2 linked regions of the Undibacterium parvum genome follow. The protein of the gene in region 1 interacts with the protein of each later gene in a pairwise test. Links are inferred from orthologs where the notes say so. Each region holds a gene or a part of one and is shown in the gene's direction. Other genes may lie near its edges. The genes, in order: ruvA and ruvC.

The links.
Region 2: the proteins of ruvA (region 1) and ruvC interact in binary tests that used the Escherichia coli proteins (3 or more experiments, as listed by UniProt). The link is inferred for Undibacterium parvum from one-to-one orthologs.

What each region holds. Positions count from the first base shown.
Region 1 is NZ_CP034464.1:1,109,338-1,115,488, forward strand. Bases 2,209-5,003 are described here. They hold ruvA (Holliday junction branch migration protein RuvA), read left to right. Parts: upstream 2,209-3,212; coding sequence 3,213-3,794; downstream 3,795-5,003. Other genes in these bases: EJN92_RS04685 (TonB family protein), read right to left, coding at 2,209-3,001; ruvB (Holliday junction branch migration DNA helicase RuvB), read left to right, coding at 3,804-4,880. In the rest of the region: EJN92_RS04675 (diguanylate cyclase), read left to right, coding at 1-509; EJN92_RS04680 (tRNA-uridine aminocarboxypropyltransferase), read right to left, coding at 472-1,107; more of EJN92_RS04685, read right to left, coding at 1,112-2,208; EJN92_RS04700 (YaiI/YqxD family protein), read left to right, coding at 5,021-5,473; EJN92_RS04705 (2-keto-4-pentenoate hydratase), read left to right, coding at 5,584-6,151. UniProt on the Escherichia coli protein: The RuvA-RuvB-RuvC complex processes Holliday junction (HJ) DNA during genetic recombination and DNA repair.
Region 2 is NZ_CP034464.1:3,021,182-3,027,365, reverse strand. Bases 1,153-3,980 are described here. They hold ruvC (crossover junction endodeoxyribonuclease RuvC), read left to right. Parts: upstream 1,153-2,209; coding sequence 2,210-2,752; downstream 2,753-3,980. Other genes in these bases: EJN92_RS13210 (cupin domain-containing protein), read right to left, coding at 3,612-3,980; EJN92_RS13215 (carboxymuconolactone decarboxylase family protein), read left to right, coding at 2,955-3,503; purH (bifunctional phosphoribosylaminoimidazolecarboxamide formyltransferase/IMP cyclohydrolase), read left to right, coding at 1,153-2,062. Outside these bases: tRNA dihydrouridine synthase DusB, read left to right, coding at 1-88; EJN92_RS13230 (Fis family transcriptional regulator), read left to right, coding at 230-463; more of purH, read left to right, coding at 497-1,152; more of EJN92_RS13210, read right to left, coding at 3,981-4,781; EJN92_RS13205 (recombinase family protein), read left to right, coding at 5,228-5,797; EJN92_RS13200 (Lrp/AsnC family transcriptional regulator), read right to left, coding at 6,031-6,184.

The sequences.
Region 1 (6,151 bases):
CTGCCATTGCCAATGCCTTAGCGCTCAGTGCCCCAGAAAAAATCGTGGCCGTCTACATGCTCGATCTAGACGGTTTCAAGCTGGTCAATGATCAATATGGACACGACATCGGTGATGAGTTACTGATCTCGGTCGCTAGACGGCTGCAGGCGAACTTAAGGCCCAACGATATCGTTGCGCGCCTGGGCGGCGATGAATTCGTGGTCATGGCGAAAGACTTAAATAGCCCGCAAGAAGCGCAAGATCTCGCCGAAAAACTGCTTAGCGCGTTTAACTATGCTTTCATCTTAACCAGTCAAACCTGTAGAGTCGGTCTCACCATCGGCTACGCCCTTGCCCCATTCGATGGTCAACTAACACCTGAACTACTCAAGCGTGCTGATGCCGCCATGTATTGTGGCAAACAAGATGGAAAGCATTGTGCACGACGCGGTGAAATCTCAGAGAATCAAGGCCAACTGTTCAAAAATTCTAGCCTGGAATCACATACAGACTCTGCTGCTGCCTGATAAACCCATCAAAGGCAGCCAGTAGCGGCTGGTATTTTTCTGAGTTATTTTCCAGCAGCATCAAGGCTTGGCAAGTCGCCTCCAGAGTGGACAGTTGATCAGGTCTATGTGCTTTACGAATGCGATATTGTGAATCCGGCATATCATTCAAGGCCAGTCTAGCGAGGCTTTGCAAGAGTGGGTTTTGATACAGCATTTTGCGGCTTTTACGCCAGGTTCCATCCAATACTATCAAACGCAATTGATCAGGTAACGCCAAACATTGATGATCCAGGGGCGGCGACTCGACCACACCACTCTGACCTTCTGAGCGCTTAGGGTAGAGTAACAGCGTCGTCTTCTCAGTCGCAAATAAGATACTTTGCAAAAATTCAGTTTCAAATTTTTCAGCGATATGCAACTGACTATTTGCCACACTCAAATGCAGTAGGCGCGCACTGCCTTTGGCATGGTGCTGCTCCAGCGGATGCTGCAAGATGATGAGTTCAACCTTAGAGGACGTCGCGGTGATCCACTGACAGATACAGGCACTCACTGGACGCAGGCAGCGCGTGCAAATTTCTCTGCGGCTAGTCGGTAGTTGCGAAGTCAAACTCATAGATTTAACGCAATTCTTCCAGAATTTTTAGAGTTTCATCAAAATTCCAGATTCGTCGGATTTCTATCACATCGTATTTCGCTGCAATATTCGGCGGGAAAGCTGCGTAGGGAGCATTCACCCGCACGATACGTTTGACCGCCTCATCTAAATCGGCCCGCCCACTGGAGCGAATAATAGTCACATCCTCGACGCTGCCATCGCTGCGTAGCGCGACCACCACCACAGGGTCGCCACGGGCTTTATCTTTCGCAGTTTGCGAATAGTTTAAATTGCCATTGCGCTCGACTTTTTGACGCCATCCATCTACGTACATGCGCAAGGGAATTTCTCTTTCTATACTGCCAAAAAGGCTGCGTCGCCGATCATCTTGCTGGCTGCGCGGCACGGGTGGCGTACCACGCAATACGTCCATACCGCGCAATTGCTCTCTGGCGCGACTGGCCAGCTCACTACTAAAGATATCCTTAGCGCGCGCCACACCGTCAAGCTTTCCTGGTCCACCGAATGCATCATCATTGGCCTTAGCTTGACTTGCTGCCTTGCCCGCTGCGGCAACTGCAGCATCATTGAGTGCGCGCTCACGCCCCCTTTGCTCAACTAGTTTTTGCTCTGCTAGTTTTTGTTCTGCTAGTTTTTGCTCTGCTAGTTTTTGTTCTGCTAGTTTTTGCTCTGCTAGTTTTTGCTCTGCTAGTTTTTGCTCTGCTAGTTTTTGCTCTGCTAGTTTTTGTTCTGCCTGCTTTTGCGTTTTCAATTCTTGTTGTTGCTGCCGCAATTGTGCTTGCTGGATTTGTTGCTGGATTTGTTGCTGCTTTAATTGCTCTTCCAAAGCTTTTTTAGCTTCTAGATCGAGCGTCAATTGATGCTCTTTTGCCTGCGCCTCCTGATGTTTGCGCTGCATTAATTGTTCCTGTTTCTGAGCTGCGAGTGCAGCGGCGTTTTGAGCGTTTTTCTGGGCGACTTTTTCTGCATTTTCCTGTGCCAATTGACGCGCATCATCTTCCTGCTTTTTCGCTATTTTTTTCTTTTGCAAAGACTGCTCCGCGACTACCGCCTCTTGCTGCTGCTTTAAGGCTTCGGCTTTTTGCTCTGCTTTTTGTTGCGCTTTTTGTTGCATTAATTGCGCGCTCTTCAGCGCCAACTGCTGCGCCTGTGCATCACGCAGAGCTTGCGCTTCTGCGTCGATCAAGGCTTGCTTTAGATTTGCTTCTTTTTCTCTGTTGAGCGCTAATTCGGCCAGTTGCGCCTGGGCTGCTTGCGCCTCTAATTCAGCATTTTTTTCTTCTACCAGTGCCAAGATCGCCTCTTCTTTTTGTTTGGCGATCTTGCTGTCACTTGCTTTATGTTCTGGCTCTTCTGGGCTAGCCGCCGGCACGACAAAACTATCCTCAGTTTTTTGATCTTGAGCGATAACTCGCACGGGGGTCTCGACCGCGTCCCGCGCCGCCGCTGGTGTAGGCAGCACAGGTAAAGGCAGCACAGGTAAAGCCAGCGCACTAATCTGCTCGACCGTCTTATTTTTTTTCTGTTTTTTCGGTTTTTGCACAGCCTTGCTCACCGCAGGGGCAGGCACAACAGGAAGCGGCATTGCCATCAACTGCATTCCAGAAATTTGCTCAGGTTTAGGCGCTGCCAATATGGGGGGCGCCGCGGCAACCGCCTCCTCAGGCTGAGGCGCTGGCAAAGCCAGCTGTATTGGTAGATCTGGCGGCGGCAAGTCTAGACGGCGCTCGCTCCAGGGAGTTGCCAGTCCCGGCAAACCTAAACCTGGAATACCAAACTGCAAAGACAAGAGCAGCGCATGACAAAGTAGCGACAACAACACGCCTATGAACAGGCGCCTATTCGCAATATCCTTAGTGACAGCCGGGGTCGATCCTGTAGTAAAACGCATGCAAGTAATGGTAAGCAATGAGAGTTTGTCCGCGCGCATTATCGCATGTGAACCTCAGTTTTCACTAAGTTAGCCTAGCGTGCTCCTCTCAGCCTACTTATCGGCCTGACTTATCGGCAGAATATGCAAGCGCTGAGCGCCTGCACTACTCGTCAAGCGTGTCAGAATCGGTTACTATCACTGCTTATTCATACAGTATGAGAGCAGACTCATGATAGGTCGCATCGCAGGCATCCTCATTGAAAAAAATCCCCCGCAATTATTGGTTGATTGCCAGGGCGTGGGCTATGAAATCGATGTCCCCATGAGTACGTTTTACAATCTGCCAGCATTAGGTGAAAAAGTCATACTACTCACCCATCTGGCGATACGCGAAGACGCGCATGTTTTGTTTGGTTTTGGCAGCTCAGAAGAGCGCGCCACCTTTCGCCAGTTAATCAAAATTAGCGGCGTCGGTTCGCGTACTGCGCTGGCGATTTTATCTGGCATGTCGGTGGCCGATCTGGCGCAAGCGATTACCTTGCAGGAAGCCGGACGCCTGACCCGCGTGCCAGGCATAGGTAAAAAAACGGCCGAGCGCTTGCTACTCGAGTTAAAAGGTAAATTGGGTGCAGACCTGGGTGCTGCTAGCGCAGCGATTGCCGCTGGCGACCATAGTTCGGATATCCTCAATGCCTTGCTGGCACTCGGCTATTCCGACAAAGAAGCCTTGCTGGCAATGAAGTCGGTGCCGGCTGGTTCTGGCGTCTCGGATGGCATCAAGCTGGCACTTAAATCGCTGTCTAAAGCGTAAACCATAGCCATGAGCATACAAACCGATAATTTTTCTTCCGCAGTCAGCGAAACCCGTATCATTTCAGCCACGCCCTCGTCACCGCAAGAAGAGGCGATAGAACGCGCCTTGCGCCCTAAGCAGCTCGATGAATACGTAGGACAGGAAAAAATTCGTGGCCAGCTAGAGATTTTTATCAGTGCCGCCAAGAAGCGTAGCGAAGCACTCGATCACACCTTATTGTTCGGCCCGCCTGGTTTGGGTAAAACCACGCTGGCTCACATCATCGCCCGTGAAATGGGTGTTAATCTGCGCCAGACCTCGGGGCCGGTACTAGAGCGCGCCGGCGACCTGGCAGCGCTACTGACCAATCTGGAAGCGAATGACGTCTTGTTCATCGATGAGATTCATAGGCTATCACCGGTAGTCGAAGAGATTTTATATCCTGCGCTGGAAGACTATCAGATCGACATCATGATAGGTGAAGGTCCCGCAGCGCGCTCGGTCAAACTCGATCTGCAGCCCTTCACACTGGTGGGGGCCACCACCCGCGCCGGTATGTTGACCAATCCTTTGCGCGATCGTTTTGGCATCGTTGCCAGATTAGAGTTTTATACGGCGGACGAGCTTACCAAGATCGTCACGCGCTCAGCCGCCTTGCTAGGCGTGCCGATACAGCCGGACGGCGCACGTGAAATCGCCAAACGCGCGCGCGGCACGCCGCGTATCGCGAATCGCCTGTTGCGCCGGGTGCGCGATTACGCCGAGGTTAAGGGCAATGGCGAAATTAGCAAAGAGGCCGCCGATGCGGCCCTGATCATGCTGGACGTCGATGCGGTAGGTTTTGATCTGATGGATAGAAAACTGCTGGAAGCGATCTTGTTTAAATTTGGCGGTGGCCCGGTCGGTTTAGATAATGTGGCAGCCGCCATCGGTGAAGAGCGCGACACCATAGAAGATGTGCTGGAACCCTATCTGATACAACAGGGCTATTTGCAACGCACACCACGCGGTCGCATCGCCACCCCTAGCGCCTACGCCCACTTCGGCATTACGGCACCCAGAACCGGGCCGAATGGTGAGTTGTGGAATACGCTGGATTTGTAAGTCAATCTCACTAACATCTACTCCACCTTAATATACTCCACCTGAGTATATTTTTAGAGCCAGCTATTCATATGCGCAAGATGGCTATTTCTTTATAATTTTAGGGGGAGTATTCCTAAAGCCGGATCAGAAAGTCTACTATGCAAATCTGGGTCGATGCCGATGCCTGCCCCAATGTCATCAAACAAATTTTGTTTCAGGCTGCCGAACGCCTGCAAATTAGCACCACCTTAGTTGCCAATCAATTTCTGACTACCCCGCCTTCACGCGTGATTAAGGCGCTGCAAGTGCCCGCTGGTTTTGATGTCGCCGACAATGAAATCGTCAGACTGATGCAGGCCGGTGACCTGGTGATTACCGGTGATATTCCGCTAGCCTCCGATGTTTTAACTAAGGGCGGTTATGCACTCAATCCGCGCGGCTCATTCTATACCGCAGAGAATATTCGCGAGTTCCTGAGCATGCGTCAGTTCATGGAAGAATTGCGCAGCGGCGGCGTCGAGACCGGCGGGCCAGCGGCCTTCTCCAACGCGGATAGGCAAGCCTTCGCCAATCAGCTTGATCGGTTTCTGACGAAACATGGCGGCAGCTAGTGTCACCCCCTCCACTTAGCCCGACTCTCTTGAAGGTTTACTTGCAGATTTAGCTAGACTGAATCAAAATTAGTCTACCCACTCAACAGTGCAAAAGTTTGCACAAACCCATGAATGCTCGTGATTACGCTCTTGAAATTCTTCAGGCACGCGCCTCTGGGCAAACTTTGCCTGCCGTTTCCAGCCGTACGGAACTCAAGCTAGAGCAGGCCTATGAGATTGCCAAAAACATAGACGAGATCCGCAAGGGCCTAGGCGAACGCCCTATTGGACGTAGTCTGTCTGTGAGCTGGAATACCCCGCATGGCGAGGACGCGCTAGCAAGGCTAAGCTGGACTACGCTGTTTGATGCCACAGTTCGCCACCTGCCCTCGAATGTCTGCCTACAAAGTCTGGAGGGCGCGATGCGCCCCAAGATCAGCGCTGTCGTGATATTTAAGCTTGCCACCACACCAGCCGCCGAGGCCAGTCTGGAACAACTCGTCAGCAGCATAGAGTGGATGGCACATGGGATAGAAATCCTGGTCACGCCTTACCCGGACGAGGCTTTTTCAGATGCTGATGCAATTGCCGCTCTAGGCCTGCATGGCACGCTATTAATCGGACCAGCCCAGCCACTCAGCCTGGCCTCACGCGCACAGTTGGGGCAATTACTGGCAAACGCCAGTGTCTCGCTCT
Region 2 (6,184 bases), 1.9 Mb from region 1 along the record:
ACAATTAAACGCAGTAAAAATGTTTTTTGATAGTCGTGCCGGTGAGCGGTTACAATACCGCCCCGCTGAAGAAAAGTTAGCAGCCTAAGTAATTGTAAGCCAGCAGTAACTTAAGACCTGTAAGGTATTGGCTAAAAATTAATACGCTTACCAAGTCGTCAGAGAATAATAACAAACAACGTGAGCCTCAAGAAATTGCAGCCCACTAGCATGAATAGAAGAAAACAGCATGAGCAAAGATAGCATACAAGAAGCCGTCCACAAAAATCTGGACAAATATTTCCGCGATCTAGGCGAGCAACCAGCCTCGAACATCTACGACATGGTGGTGTTAGCGGTCGAAAAACCGATGTTGGAAATGGTCATGACGCGGGCGGAAAGCAATCAGTCACAGGCTGCCGATATGCTGGGCATCAACCGCAATACCTTGCGCAAGAAGCTGCAGCAGCACGGCTTACTCTAATTTCATCCTTCCTTATTGTCACGATTGCCCACCATGATCAAACAAGCCCTCATCTCTGTTTCCGATAAAACCGGCATCCTTGAATTCGCCCGCGAACTCTCCGCGCGCGGCGTTAAATTGCTGTCCACCGGCGGTACCGCCAAGCTTCTGGCCGACAACGGTCTGGCGGTGACTGAAGTGGCCGATTACACCGGTTTTCCTGAAATGTTAGATGGGCGCGTGAAAACTTTGCACCCTAAAGTTCATGGCGGCATTTTGGCGCGTCGCGATTTTCCTGAGCACATGGCCGCGCTTGAGCAGCACAATATCCCGACCATAGACATGGTGGTCGTCAATCTCTATCCTTTCCAGCAAACCGTTGCCAAGGCTGAGTGCTCGCTAGAAGACGCGATCGAAAACATCGACATCGGGGGCCCGACCATGTTGCGCTCTTCTGCAAAAAATCACAAAGACGTTGTAGTGATCGTTGACCCTAGCGACTACCAGGTTGTACTCGATGAAATGAGCGCAAACCAAAATGAAGTTAGCTACAACACCAAATTTACGCTGGCTAAAAAAGTGTTCGCGCACACCGCACAATACGATGGCGCCATCACCAATTACCTCACTAGTTTAGGTGAAGACAAAGCGCACACAACGCGCAGCAATTTCCCGCAGACGCTGAACCTGCACTTTGAAAAAGTCCAGGAAATGCGTTACGGCGAGAACCCGCACCAGGCTGCTTCTTTCTACCGCGATCTGAATGCCTTCGATGGCGCCTTAGCCAATTACACGCAGTTGCAAGGTAAAGAACTGTCGTATAACAATATCGCCGATGCCGATGCCGCATGGGAATGCGTCAAATCATTTGAAGCCTCTGCCTGCGTGATCGTCAAGCATGCCAATCCTTGCGGCGTAGCGGTTGGTGAAACACCATTTGAGACCTACAGCAAAGCACTGCAAACGGATCCGACTTCTGCCTTCGGCGGCATCATCGCGTTTAACCGCGAACTCGACGGCAAAGCGGCAGAAGCGGTCGCTAAGCAATTCGTCGAAGTCTTGATCGCACCTTCGTTCACTGCAGAAGCCTTGCAGATTTTCGCTGCTAAGCAAAACGTACGCGTACTGCAAATTTCGCTGGGCAGTGCCGTCAACAACTACGACTTCAAACGCGTAGGTGGCGGTTTACTGGTGCAAGCACCAGATGCTAAAAATGTCTTGCAAGCAGATTTGCGCGTAGTCTCAAAACTGCAGCCGACACCACAACAAATGGCCGACATGATGTTCGCCTGGCGCGTGGCTAAATACGTCAAGTCGAATGCCATCGTATTCTGCGCCAACGGTATGACCTTGGGCGTGGGCGCAGGCCAGATGAGCCGTATCGATTCAGCGCGTATCGCTTCTATCAAAGCGCAAAACGCTGGTTTGAGCCTGAGCGGCTCTGCCGTTGCTTCAGATGCCTTCTTCCCGTTCCGTGATGGACTGGACGTCGTAGTCGATGCCGGCGCAACTTGCGTAATCCATCCGGGCGGCTCCATGCGCGACCAGGAAGTGATCGATGCCGCTGACGAACGTGGCGTCGTCATGATCTACACTGGCATACGTCATTTCAGACATTAATAGCATTTGCGACGAAATAGCTGGTGAGCGTCTCTGAAAATCGTAGCGAGCGACTCAAGCTCGGACTAAGAAGCGCAACCGTACTTCGGTACGGTGAGCATCGCAGGTTCGAGATTGTGTCGCGCAGTAGATTTTAGAGACGATCAAATGAAAATTCTCGGCATCGACCCTGGCCTGCGCACTACCGGTTTTGGCGTCATCCATAAGCAAGGCAGTAAGCTCAGTTATATTGCCTCGGGCACTATCAAGACCGCTGACGGCACCCTGCCGGAGCGCCTCAAGACCATACTCTCGGGTGTATCGGAAATCATCCGCACCTACCAGCCCGATTGCGCCGCCATAGAAAAAGTCTTCGTCAACGTCAATCCACAATCGACGCTATTGCTGGGTCAAGCCCGTGGTGCGGCGATTTGTGCGCTGGTCAGTTTTGATCTGGCAGTGGCGGAATACACCGCGCTGCAAGTTAAACAAGGCGTGGTCGGTCACGGCAAGGCCAAGAAAGAACAAGTGCAGGACATGGTGCAGCGCCTGCTGATGCTGTCCGGCTTACCCGGCAGCGATGCCGCCGATGCCCTCGGTGTGGCGATTTGCCATGCGCATAGCGGCGACACTTTAGCGATGTTGGGTGCGCTAGCGCCTGAGCTGGCAAAAAAAGGCTTACGCGTAAAAGCTGGTCGCCTGATCGGCTAATTCCCCCCTCGCAAAATTCAGATCATCCGCATCTATTTACACGCAACCTGGACAGACTATTTCACTTAAAGAAACAATCAATTGTAATTTACAGATATTCTTAATTTCCTTGATAGCGCACATACTCTCTTCACTTGCTCAACACTGCTGAGTAAGAAAACGAACTGAAGCTCATTTAGCCAGCCAACTCAAGGAAATCATCATGACCCGTATGTCTGTCCCAACTATAGAACTGTCCCCTGCCGCCTCTTTGCCCCTGCTCGATGCAGTAAAAAAACAACTAGGCGTGGTGCCTAATTTGATGAGATTGGTAGGCAATAGCCCTGCCGCACTGGAAGGCTATCTGAGCCTGAGCGGTGCGCTGGGCAAAGGGAGTATCGGTGCAAAAACCGGCGAGCGTATCGCCTTAGCGATCGCCGAAATTAATCGTTGCGACTACTGCCTGTCGGCACACACCTACCTGGCAAGCAATGTCGCCAAACTCGATGCAGCAGAAATCAGCGCTAATCGTCATGGCCAGTCTGGTGATGCCAAAGCCGATGCCGCAGTACGTTTCGCCGCCAGTGTTGCCGTCGAACGCGGCCATGTTTCCGATACCGCGGTCGCGGCCGTCAAAGCAGCAGGCTTTACCGATGCGGAAGTGATAGAAATCGTCTTACACGTGGCGCTCAACACCTTGACCAATTATGTCAATTCTGTGGCGCATACTGAAATTGATTTCCCTGTCGTGAATGCCTATTCACAAGCCTAAACGCAGGCCTGAACGCAGGACTAAACACACGCTAGAAAACGACAAAGCCACTCGTCAGCCTCACTGACGAGTGGCTTTTAGCTTAAGCACGACGGACTATGCGCTAAGCTATTCGGCAAAATACCAATAACCGGCATTCACCCAGCGCGTCAATGCGCTGAGCAGCGCACTTGACTCAGCTGCTATCAATGCGTTCTGTGGAAGCAAGTCCTTCAAGCTCGCATAACTCAAACTTTCCTGGTCACACAGCGCGCACACGGCGTCCCTCGCGGAGGCACCAAATTCATAGCGTTCGCCGTCGATATAACAGACCCCGGCCGCCACCGTCTGATCCAGGTAAAAACAGCGTAGACCGCCGATGCGCTGCATAGGCTGCAGCATCAACTGCTCGAGTAATTCAGTTTCGTCGTAGGGGTTTTCCAGGACTTGCAGATCGAGCTGACATTTGGTCTTGGATAAAAAACTACCGGAAAAATCGGCCAGCAGATTATCGTCGTCCAATAGCGCCTGCATCTGCGCCTTAATCATGGAAAAATCGCTGACATTAATTTGCCCCTGATGCTGGTGAACAGGGCGCTGAGGGTCGCTAATCAGCGCATTGCCCAATTCATTGTCGATCAGATAGTCGGCCAGACCGCTGAGCATGTCGCGTGCCGATTTGCTTCTAAATCCGACCGAAAAGCTCATCGATTCTTCCAGCGATACACCATCATGCGGAAAACCTGGCGGGATATACAAAATATCGCCGGGTAACAGTTCGACATCGATGATGGGTTCAAAAGGATCGGTATGCAACAGAGCTGCGTGCGCGGCAAACTGGCGGTGCTCGCCACGATCGCCAACCCGCCACTGACGGCGGCCTGAGCCCTGACAGATAAACACATCATAGAGATCGATATGCGGGCCGACGCCACCGCCCGGCGTCGAATAACTGATCATCACATCATCGAGTCGCCACTTAGGGATAAAAGAAAATGGCTGTATCAGTTGCGCCACTTCCGGCGACCAATGATTGACCGCCTGCACGATCAAGGTCCAGTCGCGATCGCCCAGATGCTCATAAGATTCAAACGGTCCGAATTGTGCCTGCCATTGACCTTCTTTTCGGTAGACCAGACGCGACTCGATATTCTCTTCGCAGGCCAGTCCTGCCAACTCATCGGGGCTAATCAGATTCTCGAAATCGGCGAAACCTCCACGTAGCACCACCGGCTTTTGCTGCCAGTAGTGCGCCAGAAAATGGTCTAAAGAAAAATCAGCGAGATGAAGGCTTAACATTGTGAGTAGTCTCAAATAAAAATAGGGATCACCAGCTTTTATCATTATTTTGCTCACGCCCCCTTCATCCAGATCAAGGAAAATGCAATTGAGCGCTTGCTAGTGCAGGTTTGACGAGCATGAATATCTGTATAGGCTGCGCACCATTTTTTGACAGTTCAAAAAACTTGCTCTTTACACGTGCGCGCGCTGCACATTTTGCACAATAAAATCTCTGAAAAGCTCAGATTTGCACCAAGTTGACGCGCGGAAACTATTATTAATTTTCCTTATAACGCTTATATAAAAAAAGATCTTTTTGCCGACTATTTAGCACGGTATATTTGCCGAAATTCAGCGCATCTCTCATAGGGAAAACTGAAAAAAATTAGCATCACTCCACAGAAAAATTTCCCGCATTTGACACCATCAAGGTGGGACGAATAGTTAGAAACAACGAGCACATCATGAGAATTTTCGCCTACAACCGCATCAGTAAAAAAGACAGTAACCTGGACAAACAAAATGCCGAAATCGAGCAGGCTGGTTTTAAGGTGGATTACTGGTTCAAGGATGAAGGCATCAGCGAGAAAACCAGCGCCAGCAAGCGCCCGCAATTTAACGCCCTGCTCGCGCAAATACGCGATGGCGAAACCATGGTGGTGTCTAAACTCGATAGACTAGGACGCGATGCCATCGATGTTGCGCTCACCATCAAAACTCTGGCGGCACGCAAAATCCAGGTGATCGTACTGCAATTAGGTAAACTCGATATCACCTCAAAAGCGGGCAAACTGATGCTCACCATGTTGAGCGCAGTGGCCGAACTAGAAACCGATGCGCGCCTCAAGCGTAGTCCCGCCGAAGTGCTCACCGTCAAAGCGCAGGGAAAAATTCAGAAGAGAAGCAGCGCACTCAGTGAGCAACAAAAGCAGCAAGTCATAGAGCGACTCAATCTGGGCGAATCGGTGAAAGAAGTATCGCGCTTCTTCGGCGTACCACGCATCAACATCATGCGTATCAACGCCACGCTGTAAGCCTGCTTTTCAAAATAGAAAAGGAGCTTCTAAAAACCCTTTAATCGGGATGCAACGCAAGGCGCAAACCGGAGCAATACGTCGGTATTGCGAGGATTTGCAACGCCGCGATGCGCCCGAGTATGGGGTTTTTAGAAGCTCCCGAAAAGCTACCCGCAATCCCCATGCGCCTTGCAGGCCATAATCGAGCCACAGGCCGCATGGTGATTGCGCATAGCAATTCTGATTCAAATCTACTCCGCTGCCAGCAAAGCTGGCGCGATCGCGCTGCTGTCCTTGAGGGTTTGCAGCACAATATTCGAGCGTATATCCAGCACACCGGTAGTTTTATAGAGACGCTCCAGCACGAAAGCTGAATAGTGTTTTAGATTGCGCGCACGCACTCTG